Regions from separate parts of the Streptomyces sp. NPDC048258 genome, predicted to be linked through region 1. Evidence: predicted binding sites of a transcription regulator. Region 1 holds the regulator's gene; each other region holds the start of a gene.
The links. Region 1 encodes HrcA, which represses chaperone genes, less so after heat shock. Its sites were predicted from a motif close to TTNGCACTCNGNNNNNCNGAGTGCNAA; they were not measured.

Region 1 (4,818 bases):
AGGTGCCCTGGTGGCCGCCGGCCTCCACCCCCTGCACGCAGACGGCGTCGGCCCCGGCCTCCTGCGCGGCGCGGGCCTCCTCGACCGAGGTCACGGTGACGACGGTGTACGTACGGGCCTTGCGAAGGGAGGCGAGGACCGCCGGGGCGGGGCAGCCGAAGGTGAAGGAGACGACCGGAACCGGGTCCTCCCGCAGAATGGCGAGCTTCGCGTCATAGCCGTCGTCACAGGTGCCGATGATGTCCTCGTCGGCGAGCGAGATCTCGTACCAGCTCGCCTCGCCGGCCAGCTGCCCGCGGTACGCCTCGACGGCGGCCGGGTCCACGTAACCGGTCTGCGGCATGAAGAGGTTCACGCCGAACGGGCGCCGGGTGAGGGCGCGTACCTGCTTGATCTCCTGGTACATGCCGTCGGCGGTCTTGTAGCCACCGGCCAGGAAGCCCAGCCCGCCCGCCTCGCACACGGCCGCGACGAGCGGCGGACAGGAGGCTCCGCCCGCCATGGGTGCCTGCACGATCGGGTAGGGGGAGAGACCGTTCGGTGCGGTGGACATGGACTGCATCGTGCCATGTCCCGCTCAGGGGACCGAATCACGGCATTCGCCTGGCATAGTCCGCTTCCTGGCATGGCCGGGAAGCGGCCCCGCGGGAAGGCGGCGAGCCCGGCCGGGGGCGTCCCCGGGCCGGGCTCGTCGATGAGGTCGCGGGCGGTCAGCGGCCGTTGAAGGCGTCCTTCAGCCGGCTGAACAGACCCTGCTGCCCCGGGGCGAACTGGCCGGTCGGCCGCTCCTCGCCGCGCAGCTTCGCCAGCTGCCGCAGCAGGTCCTCCTGCTGCGGGTCCAGCTTGCTCGGAGTGGTGACCTCGACGTGCACGATCAGGTCGCCGCGCCCGCCACCGCGCAGGTGGGTGACACCGCGCCCGTGCAGCGGGATCGCCTGGCCGGACTGGGTGCCGGGCCGGATGTCGATCTCCTCCAGGCCGTCCAGCGTCTCCAGCGGGCACTTGGTGCCCAGCGCGGCCGCCGTCATCGGGATGGTGACCGTGCAGTGCAGGTCGTCCCCGCGCCGCTGGAAGGTCGGGTGCGGCAGCTCGTGGATCTCCACGTACAGGTCGCCGGCGGGGCCGCCGCCGGGGCCGACCTCGCCCTCGCCCGCGAGCTGGATGCGGGTGCCGTTCTCGACGCCGGCCGGGATCTTGACCGTGAGACTGCGGCGGGAGCGGACCCGGCCGTCGCCCGCGCACTCGGGGCACGGGGTCGGGACCACGGTGCCGAAGCCCTGGCACTGCGGGCAGGGGCGCGAGGTCATGACCTGGCCCAGGAAGGACCGGGTGACCTGCGAGACCTCACCGCGGCCGCGGCACATGTCGCACGTCTGCGCGGAGGTGCCGGGAGCGGCGCCCTCACCGGAGCAGGTGGTGCAGACGATGGCCGTGTCGACCTGGATGTCCTTGGTGGTCCCGAAGGCCGCCTCGTCCAGCTCCAGGTCCAGGCGGATCATGGCGTCCTGGCCTCGCCGGGTCCGCGAGCGCGGGCCGCGCTGCGAGGCCTGGCCGAAGAAGGCGTCCATGATGTCGGAGAAGTTGCCGAAGCCGCCCGCCCCGAATCCGCCCGCGCCACCGCCGCCGCCCGAGGAGGACAGCGGGTCGCCGCCGAGGTCGTAGACCTGCTTCTTCTGCGGGTCCGAGAGCACCTCGTAAGCCGCGTTGATCTCCTTGAAGCGCTCCTGCGTCTTCGGGTCCGGATTCACATCCGGGTGGAGTTCACGCGCGAGGCGCCGGAAGGCCTTCTTGATCTCGTCCTGCGATGCGTCGCGGCGCACGCCGAGAACGGCGTAGTAGTCCGTGGCCACTTACGACTCCGCCAGGATCTGTCCGACGTAACGTGCCACTGCGCGTACCGCTCCCATCGTTCCGGGGTAGTCCATGCGGGTCGGTCCGACCACGCCGAGTTTGGCGACAGTTTCGCCGCCCGAACCGTAACCGACCGAGACGACGGACGTGGAGTTCAGTCCCTCGTAGGCATTCTCATGCCCGATCCGTACGGCCATTCCCGACTCGTTGGCCTCGCCCAGCAGCTTGAGGAGCACGACCTGCTCCTCCAGCGCTTCGAGCACCGGCCTGATCGTCAGGGGAAAATCGTGTCCGAAGCGGGTGAGATTGGCGGTACCGCCGATCATCAACCGTTCCTCGGCTTCCTCGACCAGGGTTTCGAGGAGCGTCGCCAGCACGGTGGAGACCGTGCCGCGGTCCTCGGCCTCGAAGGATTCGGGGAGGTCCTGGACGAGCGGGGGCACATCGGTGAACCGGCGGCCGACGACCCTGCTGTTGAGCCGGGCCCGCAGATCCGCGAGCGAGGTCTCGCCGAAGGGGCTCGCGCAGTCGATGAGCCGCTGCTCGACGCGGCCCGTGTCGGTGATCAGTACGAGCATCAGCCGGGCCGGGGCCAGCGACAGCAGCTCGACGTGGCGCACGGTGGAGCGCGTCAGCGAGGGGTACTGGACGACCGCGACCTGACGGGTGAGCTGCGCGAGCAGCCGCACCGTCCGGCCGACCACGTCGTCGAGGTCGACGGCGCCGTCGAGGAAGTTCTGGATGGCCCGGCGCTCCGGCGACGACAGCGGCTTGACCCCCGCCAGCTTGTCGACGAAGAGCCGGTATCCCTTGTCCGTGGGGATCCGGCCGGCGCTGGTGTGGGGCTGGGCGATGTAGCCCTCGTCCTCCAGCACGGCCATGTCGTTGCGCACGGTGGCGGGCGAGACGCCGAGCCGGTGCCGCTCGGTGAGCGCCTTGGAGCCGACCGGCTCCTCCGTCCCGACGTAGTCCTGGACGATGGCGCGCAGCACTTCGAGTCTGCGTCCGCTGAGCATCGCGCACACCTCCAGCTGTGGTCCGTTGCCATGTTTGTCGGAACTCGGTCGTTGGCACTCCGGGCGTTCGAGTGCCAGAGATCCCCCGCTCAGTGTACGGCCGGGTAGTAAGACCCTGGCAAGGGAGGCCCGCCAGGGTAGCGTCGCGGCATGGACGTGCGTTGGGAAGAGGCGGGCTGGGAACGGCTGACCGGGCGGACCGGCCGGCAGCGGCTGCCGGTGTGGGACTGCACGGTGGGACTGGTGGTGGGGGACGAATCCGTCCTCCTCGTCGACCCCGGTTCGTGCCTGCGGGAGGGCGCGCGGGTGCGGGCCGAGGCGGAGCGGCTGACCGGTCGGCGAGTGACCCATATCGCATTCACGCACGGCCATTTCGATCACGTACTGGGCGGGGCCGCCTTCTCCGGGGCCGAGGTGTTCGGGGCGGTCGGACTGGACGCGCTGCTCGCCACGGGCCGCGACGAGCTGCGCGAGTCCGCCGTACGGCACGGACTGGCGGAGGCGGAGGCGGCGGAAGCCGTGGACCGGCTGGTGCTGCCGCAGCACCCGGTGTCGGGCGAGTGGACGCTGGAACTGGGCGGGGTGCAGGTACTGCTGGCGAACGTGGGCCCCGGGCACAGCCGGCACGACCTGGCCGTGTTCGTGCCCGGCGAGCGCGAGACGGTCTTCTGCGGGGACCTGGTCGAGGAGTCGGGCGAACCGCAGGCGGGCGACGACGCCGTGCCGGCGCAGTGGCCGGCGGCCCTGGACCGGCTGCTGTCGCTGGGCGGGGACGACGCGCTGTACGTGCCGGGTCACGGAGCGGTGGTCTCCGCCGGCTTCGTCCGTGCGCAACGCGCCACACTGGCCGCCCGTTTCGGCGTGTCGGAGGCATGACGGCCGCGGCTCTCCTACTGTCGGCCGGATGCGCGAGTACTCCCCCGACCTGACCCCGCAGTGGAAGCGCCCCAAGGCCGTGCCCGAGGTGCCGGCGGAACCCGATCTGGTGGTCGAGGTGGCCGGTACGGACTTCTGCGGCGCGGTGGTGGCCTGCGAGGCGGGCACGGTGACCCTGGAGGACCGCTTCGGCAAGCGGCGGGTGTTCCCGATGGAGCCGCGCGGGTTCCTGCTGGAGGGGGCGGTCGTCACCCTGGTCCGCCCGTCGCGCGCCCCGGCGGCTCCGGCGCGCACCGCGTCCGGGTCGATCGCCGTCCCGGGCGCGCGGGCGCGGGTGGCGCGGGCGGGCCGGATCTACGTCGAGGGCCGGCACGACGCCGAGCTGGTGGAGCGGGTCTGGGGTGACGACCTGCGGATCGAGGGCGTGGTGGTGGAGTACCTGGAGGGCATCGACGACCTCCCGGCCGTCGTGGCGGAGTTCGGCCCGGCCCCGGACGCCCGGCTGGGGATCCTGGTGGACCACCTGGTGCCGGGCTCGAAGGAGTCCCGTATCGCGGCGTCGGTGACCTCGCCGGACGTGCTGATCGTGGGCCACCCGTACGTGGACGTGTGGCAGGCGGTGAAGCCGTCCGCGCTGGGCATCCCCGCGTGGCCGGCCGTCCCCCGGGGCCAGGACTGGAAGACGGGCGTCTGCCGGTCCCTGGGCTGGCCGGAGAACACGGGGGCCGCCTGGCAGCACATCCTGTCGAGGGTGACCTCGTACCGCGATCTGGAGCCGACCCTGCTGGGCGCGGTGGAACACCTCATCGACCACGTCACGGCCTGACCCTCCGCGGGTCCGTCAACGCCCGGCGCTCACCCCGGGGGCGGGACGGGAGCCCGGCGGAGGGCGGATCGCAGCGCGAAGGCCATCACCAGTTCGAACACGCCGAGCAGGACGAGCCACAGTCCCAGCAGCCGTGTCAGGGCGACCGCGGAGTCCACCGGGAAGCAGAGCACGACGATTCCGGCGACGGCGCCGAGGGCGCCCAGGCCGAAGGTCAGGCCGCGGTGCACGAGCGTGCGGTCGGCGATC
Region 2 (4,818 bases), 390 kb from region 1:
ACCCTCGGTACTCCCTGCATCGTCACTTGTTTGGACCGATTTGTGATCCATCTCGCGGTTCGGACGGCTGTCTCAACCGCCCGGCCCTTCGGTTACAGTCTTGAACAACGCAGAGGACCACCGCATGCCGGGGGTCCTCGCGCACAAACGCCCGGACGCGCCACAGAGCGCGCGGCCCGGTGCCATACCGCTCATCCAGAGGGGCAGAGGGACACGGCCCGTTGAAGCCCCGGCAACCCTCCAGTCGGTTCTCGCGATGCGTTTTCACGCACCTCCGCGAGGTCCCCGGCTAGGGAAGGTGCCAATTCCGTCTCATGGCGAAGTGCGCCATGGGGAAGATGAGGAGAAAGGGCCTCGCCATCATGGCTGCACAGACTGTCGCCACCTCTGCCGGAACCGGAACCGTCGACCTCGGACCTGCCACCGGCCTTTCCTGTCGCGAGTGCGGTACCCGCTTCGAGCTCGGACCCATCTTCGCGTGCGTCGAGTGCTTCGGACCTCTGGAAGTCGCCTACGACCTCCCGACCGGCACGGGTTCATCTGAAGACGTCGAGGCCCTGCGCGCCGCGATCGAGGCCGGCCCGAACAACATCTGGCGGTACGCGCCGCTGCTGCCCGTCCCCGCGGACGTGGCCTCCAAGCCGAGCCTGAACCCGGGCTTCACCAAGCTCGTGGACGCGGAGAACCTGGCCAAGGAGCTCGGTGTCACCGGCAAGCTCTACGTCAAGGACGACTCCGGCAACCCGACGCACTCCTTCAAGGACCGCGTCGTCGCGATCGCCGTCGAGGCGGCCCGCGCCTTCGGCTTCACCACCCTGTCCTGCTCCTCCACCGGCAACCTGGCCGGCGCCGTCGGCGCCGCCGCCGCCCGGGCCGGTTTCCGCTCCTGCGTGTTCATCCCGCACGACCTGGAGCAGGGCAAGGTCGTCATGGCCGGTGTCTACGGTGGCGACCTGGTCGGCATCGAGGGCAACTACGACGACGTGAACCGCTTCTGCTCCGAGCTCATCGGCGACCCGCTGGGCGAGGGCTGGGGCTTCGTCAACGTCAACCTGCGCCCGTACTACGGCGAGGGCTCCAAGACCCTGGCGTACGAGATCTGCGAGCAGCTCGGCTGGCAGCTGCCCGACCAGATCGTCATCCCGATCGCGTCCGGCTCGCAGCTGACGAAGATCGACAAGGGTCTGCAGGAGCTGATCAAGCTCGGCCTCGTCGAGGACAAGCCGTACAAGATCTTCGGCGCCCAGGCCGAGGGCTGCTCCCCGGTGTCCACCGCCTTCAAGGCCGGCCACGACGTGGTCCGCCCGCAGAAGCCGAACACCATCGCCAAGTCCCTCGCCATCGGCAACCCGGCGGACGGCCCGTACGTCCTGGACATCGCGCGGCGCACCGGCGGCTTCGTCGAGGACGTCAACGACGAGCAGGTCGTCGAGGCCATCAAGATCCTCGCGCAGACCGAGGGCATCTTCGCCGAGACGGCGGGCGGCGTGACCGTCGGCGTCACGAAGAAGCTCATCGAGAACGGGCAGCTCGACCCGGCGCTGACCACCGTCGTCCTGAACACCGGTGACGGCCTCAAGACCCTGGAGGCGGTGGTCGCGGACAGCGGCCAGACCGCCACCATCCGCCCGAGCCTGGACGCGTTCCGCGCCGCCGGCCTGGCCTGACCCTCCCCCCGCACACCGGAAAGGCAGTAGCGCCATGAGCGTCAACGTCCGCATCCCCACCATCCTGCGCACCTACACCGGCGGCAAGGCCGAGGTCCCGGCCGAGGGCGCGACCCTGGCCGAGGTCATCGAGTCGCTGGAGAAGAGCCACCCGGGCATCGCCGCCCGTGTCCTGGACGACCAGGGCAAGCTGCGCCGCTTCGTGAACGTCTACGTCAACGACGACGACGTGCGCTTCGAGGGTGGGCTGGAGGCGGCGACGCCGGACGGCGCCGGTGTGTCGATCATTCCCGCCGTCGCCGGCGGCTGCTGACACGCGAAAACCGTAATTGCCCCCTCCGCTAAAAGCGGAGGGGGCAATTCTGCTTGATTGGGCGCGGTAGAGTTGGGGAAGTCCCCTCCGCTGGACTTGCCCGCCGCATATGAACGGGCCGCGGCAGGGTTGACATTCAGTCAATATGCAAGCGCGGTATGGGGCTTTGGTGAGATTTGCCGGGTCCGAGTTGCCCTGCCATATGCCAAATTTTCACTCTATTTCAATGTTTCTGGGTGTCCTGAATTCTCGTCGGATTGACCTGTTGCAGACAGCACCGGCGCAGATACATTCAGCCTCGGTCGACGCGTTCCGACGCAAGTTCTGACCCGGGAGCGCGAAGTGCGTTCCTGCGCAAGGGCCAGTAATAGGGGAGTTAGGCATGGCTCAGGGCACCGTCAAGTGGTTCAACGCGGAGAAGGGCTACGGCTTCATCGCGGTCGACGGTGGTGCGGATGTGTTCGTCCACTACAGCGCCATCCAGATGGACGGGTACCGCACCCTTGAAGAGGGTCAGCGGGTCGAGTTCGAGATCTCGCAGGGCCAGAAGGGTCCGCAGGCGGACATGGTCAAGCTCGCACTCGGCTAGTCCTGGCGCGATCGACCGCCCACGCGTACGTAAGAGGGGCCCACATCCTGGACACGGGGTGTGGGCCCCTCGTGCGTTCAGGGGGCCGTTCACGGGGGCGTTCACCCAAGCCGCTTGCACTCGAGGGGGTCGAGTGCTAATCATTGGCGTTAGCACTCTCCAGGTGAGAGTGCTACCACACGAGGACCGGGTCGGTGAGGCCCGCAGGGTCCGGCGGGAAGGAACCGCCGGGCACGCAGGCCGTCCGTCGCGGGCGCGGGCGCGGTCCGGGAGCAATCCACCGCTGTCCGGGAGGACCACTTCAGATGGCCAAGATCATTGCGTTCGACGAGGAGGCCCGGCGCGGTCTCGAGCGTGGGATGAACCAGCTCGCCGACGCCGTCAAGGTCACCCTTGGCCCCAAGGGTCGCAACGTCGTCCTTGAGAAGAAGTGGGGCGCGCCCACGATCACCAACGATGGTGTCTCCATCGCCAAGGAGATCGAGCTCGAGGACCCGTACGAGAAGATCGGCGCCGAGCTGGTCAAGGAAGTCGCCAAGAAGACGGACGACGTCGCGGGCGACGGTACGACCACCGCCACCGTCCTGGCCCAGGCGCTCGTCCGCGAGGGCCTGCGCAACGTGGCCGCCGGCGCCAACCCGATGGCCCTCAAGCGCGGCATCGAGAAGGCCGTCGAGGCCGTCTCCGGCGCCCTGCTGGAGCAGGCGAAGGATGTCGAGACCAAGGAGCAGATCGCTTCCACGGCCTCCATCTCCGCCGCCGACACCCAGATCGGCGAGCTCATCGCCGAGGCCATGGACAAGGTCGGCAAGGAAGGCGTCATCACCGTCGAGGAGTCCCAGACCTTCGGTCTGGAGCTGGAGCTCACCGAGGGCATGCGCTTCGACAAGGGCTACATCTCGGCGTACTTCGCCACCGACATGGAGCGTATGGAGTCGGCTCTCGACGACCCGTACATCCTGATCGTCAACTCCAAGATCGGCTCGGTCAAGGACCTGCTGCCGCTCCTGGAGAAGGTCATGCAGTCCGGCAAGCCGCTGCTGATCATCGCCGAGGACGTCGAGGGCGAGGCCCTGTCGACCCTGGTCGTCAACAAGATCCGCGGCACCTTCAAGTCCGTCGCCGTCAAGGCCCCGGGCTTCGGCGACCGCCGCAAGGCCATGCTCGGCGACATCGCCATCCTCACCGGTGGCACGGTCATCTCCGAGGAGGTCGGCCTCAAGCTGGAGAACGCCGGTCTCGACCTGCTCGGCCGCGCCCGCAAGGTCGTCATCACCAAGGACGAGACCACCATCGTCGACGGTGCCGGTGACAGCGACCAGGTCGCCGGTCGCGTGAACCAGATCCGCGCCGAGATCGAGAACTCCGACTCGGACTACGACCGCGAGAAGCTCCAGGAGCGCCTCGCGAAGCTGGCCGGCGGCGTGGCCGTCATCAAGGCCGGCGCCGCGACCGAGGTCGAGCTCAAGGAGCGCAAGCACCGCATCGAGGACGCCGTGCGCAACGCGAAGGCGGCCGTCGAGGAGGGCATCGTCGCCGGTGGTGGCGTGGCCCTGCTGCAGGCCTCCGCGGTCTTCGAGAAGCTGGAGCTCACGGGCGACGAGGCGACCGGCGCCAACGCCGTGCGCCTGGCCCTGGAGGCCCCGCTCAAGCAGATCGCCGTCAACGGTGGTCTCGAGGGTGGCGTCGTCGTCGAGAAGGTCCGCAACCTGCCGATCGGTCACGGCCTCAACGCCGCGACCGGCGAGTACGTGGACATGATCGCCGAGGGCATCATCGACCCGGCCAAGGTCACGCGCTCCGCGCTGCAGAACGCCGCGTCGATCGCCGCGCTGTTCCTGACCACCGAGGCCGTCATCGCCGACAAGCCCGAGAAGGCCGGCGCCGGCGCGCCGGGCGGCATGCCGGGCGGTGACATGGACTTCTGATCGACCCCTGGCTTCGGCCTCTGGTTGATCGGCTGTTCTCGAACGAGGGCGGCACTCCCTGCGGGGGGTGCCGCCCTCGGGCGTTTCGGGCGGCGTCAGAAGCCCGAGCTGTCAATGTCGAAGCCGAAGGGGTCCGGGATGGGCAGGGGTGCACCGAAGGGCACCGTCTTGCGGAACTGATACCCGTGCGGCGAGGGGTCCGAGAAGCAGGTGATCTCGGACCCCTGCATGTCGACGATCAGGTAGACGGGGACGAGCTGTCCGTACACGTCCATCTTCTCGTGCCAGTCCACGTCCTTGGTGGACACCGAGGTGAACTCG
Region 3 (4,818 bases), on a different contig from region 1:
ACCCTCCGGGCCGCCTCGGAGTGCGGAGTCTCGTCCCTGGTCCTGTGGCGCGTCTCGATGCAGATCAACAACTTCCAGTACGCCGAGGGCTCCGCCCTCAAACCGGGCGACATCATCCTGGCCCACTTCCGCGGCCCGTCCGAGCTCAAGGGCACGACGGAGACCCAGATGACGACGCGGATGCTCCAGCGGATCCAGGAACAGGGGTACCGGATAGGGCGGCTGGAGGACTACCTGTAGGAGCCCCCCTGGAGCACCGGATTCATCCCGCCCTCGACACCACCGGGGTGATCGTCGTTTCCACCGGGTCGCGGGCGTCCGCCTCGCGTTGGCGTTCCGCGCTGTCGCTGATGCGCAGCAGCAGGGCGATCATGATCCAGTTGGCCAGGAGGGACGAGCCGCCCTTGGCCAGGAACGGCAGCGCCTTGCCCGTCAGGGGGATCAGGCCCGTCACGCCCCCCGCGACCACGAAGACCTGCAGGGCCAGCGCCGAGGCGAGGCCCACGGCGAGGAGTTTGCCGAAGGGGTCGCGGGCGCCGAGTGCCATCCGGAGCCCCCGCTGCACGAGGAGGGCGTACAGGATCAGGACGGCCATGACCCCGGCCAGGCCGAGTTCCTCGCCCACCGTGGTGAGGATGAAGTCGCTGCGGCCGGCGAACGCGATCAGCTCGGGATGCCCCAGGCCGAGGCCCGTGCCCGAGATGCCGCCCGTGCCGAAGCTGAACAGGGCCTGCGCCGACTGGTCGGACGTGACCCCCGGGGGCCGGTTCTCCCAGTAGTAGGACAGCGGCTCCAGCCAGGCCGCCACCCGCGCCTTGACGTGCGGTTCCGTCGAGCCCACCACGAAGGCGCCGGCCGCGGCCATGAGCACGCCGCACACGATCCAGCTGGTGCGCTCGGTGGCGACGTAGAGCATCACCACGAAAACACCGAAGAAGATCAGCGAGGTGCCGAGGTCGCGTTCGAAGACCAGCACCAGCATCGAGACGATCCACACCGTCACGATGGGGCCGAGCTGGCGCATCGGGGGCAGCCGCATGCCCAGGAACTTGCGGCCGGTCAGGGCCAGCGAGTCGCGGTGGATGACCAGGTACCCCGCGAAGAAGACCGCGATCATGATCTTCACGAACTCGCCGGGCTGCAGCGAGAAGCCGAAGAGTTTGATCCACCGTTTCGCGCCGTAGGTGTCGGCGCCGAAGAACGCCGGTGCGATCAGCAGCACCAGCGCCAGGGCCATCGTGATGTAGATGAAGCGCTGCAGCAGCCGGTGGTCGCGCAGCAGTGCCAGCACCAGGATGCAGGCGGCCACCCCGACCACCGTCCACATCAGCTGCCCGGGCGCGTTGGCTTCCGAGTTGTACCGCTCGATGTACCCCTGGTCGAGCCGGTGCAGCAGCACCAGCCCCAGCCCGGTCAGCAGCATGGCCAGGGGGAAGACCAGCGGATCCGCGTAGGCGGCGAAGCGGCGCACGCCCAGATGACCCACCAGCGACAGCAGCGTCATGCTGATCGTGAAGCCGGTGAGGTTGGGCGGCAGCTCGTCGTTCATCGCGAGGCCCGCGGCGGCATGGCCGAGGACGGCGATCGCGACGACGAAGACCAGCAGCAGTGCCTCGGTGCGGCGGCGCACGCCCGCCGACGTCAGGGGTTTCAGTCCACGCACGGGATGCCGCCACCGGCCGCGGGGGCGGGGGAGGGCGGCGGTGAGGACGGCGGCGGGGCCGCGCCGGGCGAGGAGGAAGCGGCGCCCGGTGCGCTCGGGCTCGCTGGGGCCTTGGGCCCGATCTGCTCGGCAATGAGGCGCTTTATCTTCATATCATCTATGACGTTGATGTCCTCCCCGTGGTTCCTTCCGAAGGCGTTCGACGGGTCCGGGCCGCCCATGTCCAGGCCGTGGTGGCCGTCGTGCGCGACCTCGACCACGAGGATGCGCACGCCCCCAAGCGTCATATACCGGGCGCAAAGCCCCCGCGCGGCTGGTGATCCGGACATGCGTCCGCCCGGGTTTCCGGGGGTCCGCGGCCTGATCCGCGCAACGCCCGGCGGCGGGAATTGGCACTCCGCTTGACCGAGTGCTAATCGCCGGAATAGTCTCGCACCTGGCACTCGCCCCTGGTGAGTGCCAACACAGCGACAGGCAGGTCCGGCACCCGCGACGACGGATCGACCTGGTCGCCACCTCAGACAGTTAACCCCGGATCTCCGAAGGGGGAGGTCGGATCGTGACGACCGCCAGCTCCAAGGTTGCCATCAAGCCGCTTGAGGACCGCATTGTGGTCCAGCCGCTCGACGCCGAGCAGACCACGGCCTCCGGCCTGGTCATCCCGGACACCGCGAAGGAGAAGCCCCAGGAGGGCGTCGTCCTCGCCGTGGGCCCGGGCCGGTTCGAGGACGGCCAGCGTCTCCCGCTGGACGTCAGCGTCGGCGACATCGTGCTGTACAGCAAGTACGGCGGCACCGAAGTGAAGTACAGCGGCGAGGAGTACCTCGTCCTCTCGGCTCGCGACGTGCTCGCGATCGTCGAGAAGTAATTCGCTTCCAGTTTTGATTTGAGCTGCGCCCCTGGTCACCCTGCTGATGCCGGGCGGCGAGGGGCGTAGTTCGTTCTAGGCGGTGGAGGTCGCGGTGAGCGGCCGAGGATCGCAACGAGAGGACTGAACCGCTCCCATGCCGAAGATCCTGAAGTTCGACGAGGACGCCCGTCGCGCCCTCGAGCGCGGCGTCAACAAGCTTGCCGACACGGTCAAGGTGACGATCGGCCCCAAGGGCCGCAACGTCGTCATCGACAAGAAGTTCGGCGCGCCCACCATCACCAACGACGGTGTCACCATCGCTCGCGAGGTCGAGCTGGACGACCCGTACGAGAACCTGGGCGCCCAGCTCGTGAAGGAGGTGGCGACCAAGACCAACGACATCGCGGGTGACGGCACCACCACCGCCACCGTGCTGGCCCAGGCGCTGGTCCGCGAGGGTCTGCGCAACGTCGCCGCGGGCGCGTCCCCGGCCGCCCTGAAGAAGGGCATCGACGCCGCGGTCAAGGCCGTCTCCGAGGAGCTCCTCGCGACCGCCCGTCCGATCGAGGACAAGTCCGACATCGCCGCCGTGGCCGCGCTCTCCGCGCAGGACCAGCAGGTCGGCGAGCTCATCGCCGAGGCGATGGACAAGGTCGGCAAGGACGGTGTCATCACCGTCGAGGAGTCCAACACCTTCGGCCTGGAGCTGGAGTTCACCGAGGGCATGGCCTTCGACAAGGGCTACCTCTCGCCGTACATGGTCTCCGACCAGGAGCGTATGGAGGCCGTCCTCGACGACCCGTACATCCTGATCAACCAGGGCAAGATCTCCTCCATCCAGGACCTCCTGCCGCTGCTGGAGAAGGTCATCCAGGCCGGCGCCTCCAAGCCGCTCCTGATCATCGCCGAGGACGTCGAGGGCGAGGCGCTCTCCACCCTCGTCGTCAACAAGATCCGCGGCACCTTCAACGCGGTCGCCGTCAAGGCCCCCGGCTTCGGTGACCGTCGCAAGGCGATGCTGCAGGACATGGCCACCCTCACCGGTGCCACCGTCATCGCCGAGGAGGTCGGCCTCAAGCTCGACCAGGCCGGTCTGGACGTACTGGGCTCCGCCCGCCGCGTCACGATCTCCAAGGACGACACGACCATCGTCGACGGTGGCGGCAGCCACGAGGAAGTCGTCGGGCGTGTCAACCAGATCAAGGCCGAGATCGAGTCCACGGACTCCGACTGGGACCGCGAGAAGCTGCAGGAGCGCCTGGCGAAGCTCGCCGGCGGCGTCTGCGTCATCAAGGTCGGCGCCGCCACCGAGGTGGAGCTCAAGGAGAAGAAGCACCGTCTCGAGGACGCCATCTCGGCGACCCGCGCCGCGGTCGAGGAGGGCATCGTCTCCGGCGGTGGCTCCGCGCTCGTCCACGCCGTCAAGGTCCTCGAGGGCAACCTCGGCCTGACCGGCGACGAGGCCACCGGTGTCGCGGTCGTGCGCCGCGCCGCCGTCGAGCCGCTGCGCTGGATCGCCGAGAACGCCGGTCTCGAGGGGTACGTCATCACCTCGAAGGTCGCCGAGCTCGACAAGGGCCAGGGCTTCAACGCCGCCACCGGCGAGTACGGCGACCTGGTCAAGGCCGGCGTCATCGACCCGGTGAAGGTCACCCGCTCCGCGCTGGAGAACGCCGCTTCCATCGCCTCCCTGCTGCTCACGACCGAGACCCTGGTCGTCGAGAAGCCGGCCGAGGAAGAGGGCGACGCGGGTCACGGCCACGGTCACGGCCACAGCCACTGATCGCCTCACGGCGTAAGGAAGGCCCCGTTCCGCAGTTGCGGAACGGGGCCTTCCCCGTACCCGTGGTCAGGACCCGGACATGCCCATCTCGCGCATGAGGCGTCCGATGTCGTACTGCCACCAGGCTTCGGTTATCTCGCCGTCCAGACAGCGGAAGGTGGTGCTGCCGAGGATGTCGTAGGTCTTCCCGGTGGGAGCGACTCCCATGAACTCTCCCTTGTGGGTGCCGTGCCAGGTCCACACGGTGGTGACGAAGTCGCCCTCGGCCAGCTGTGCCGTGATGTCGAAGGTCATGTCGAAGGCCGCGCGCCACATCTGCGCGTCCTCGCGCATGACGTCCCGCCCGATGACGGTGGACTCCTCCTTGCTGACGTCGTGGTCGATGTAGTTCGTCGCGAAGCACTCGTCGACGAGCGCCATGTTGCCCTTCTGGAGGATCTCCTCGAACACCCGGTTCGCGAGCATCTTGTTGAGGTTCTCGTCGCGGACCACGTCGAGGTTGGTGAAGGTGGGCATCCCCTC

Region 2: the regulator HrcA is predicted to act here: its motif matches at 2,683-2,709, upstream of groL (chaperonin GroEL).
Region 3: the regulator HrcA is predicted to act here: its motif matches at 2,053-2,079, upstream of groES (co-chaperone GroES).

The regions. Positions count from the first base shown of each region.
Region 1 covers NZ_JBICZH010000001.1:412,074-416,891, reverse strand. Annotated here, with positions in the region: gene ACGFYQ_RS01975 (nitronate monooxygenase) at 1-553, opposite strand, end outside; gene dnaJ (molecular chaperone DnaJ) at 711-1,850, opposite strand; gene hrcA (heat-inducible transcriptional repressor HrcA) at 1,851-2,867, opposite strand; gene ACGFYQ_RS01960 (MBL fold metallo-hydrolase) at 3,018-3,743, shown strand; gene ACGFYQ_RS01955 (DUF3097 domain-containing protein) at 3,772-4,569, shown strand; gene ACGFYQ_RS01950 (HdeD family acid-resistance protein) at 4,599-4,818, opposite strand, start outside.
Region 2 covers NZ_JBICZH010000001.1:23,522-28,339, forward strand. Annotated here, with positions in the region: gene ACGFYQ_RS00125 (glucosyl-3-phosphoglycerate synthase) at 1-2, opposite strand, end outside; SAM riboswitch class I at 189-345, shown strand; gene thrC (threonine synthase) at 363-1,667, shown strand; gene ACGFYQ_RS00135 (MoaD/ThiS family protein) at 1,702-1,980, shown strand; gene ACGFYQ_RS00140 (cold-shock protein) at 2,363-2,569, shown strand; gene groL (chaperonin GroEL) at 2,875-4,497, shown strand; gene ACGFYQ_RS00150 (Uma2 family endonuclease) at 4,593-4,818, opposite strand, start outside.
Region 3 covers NZ_JBICZH010000010.1:249,173-253,990, forward strand. Annotated here, with positions in the region: gene ACGFYQ_RS23810 (polysaccharide deacetylase family protein) at 1-240, shown strand, start outside; gene ACGFYQ_RS23815 (FtsW/RodA/SpoVE family cell cycle protein) at 263-1,663, opposite strand; gene ACGFYQ_RS23820 (hypothetical protein) at 1,651-1,935, opposite strand; gene groES (co-chaperone GroES) at 2,223-2,531, shown strand; gene groL (chaperonin GroEL) at 2,668-4,296, shown strand; gene ACGFYQ_RS23835 (ester cyclase) at 4,363-4,818, opposite strand, start outside.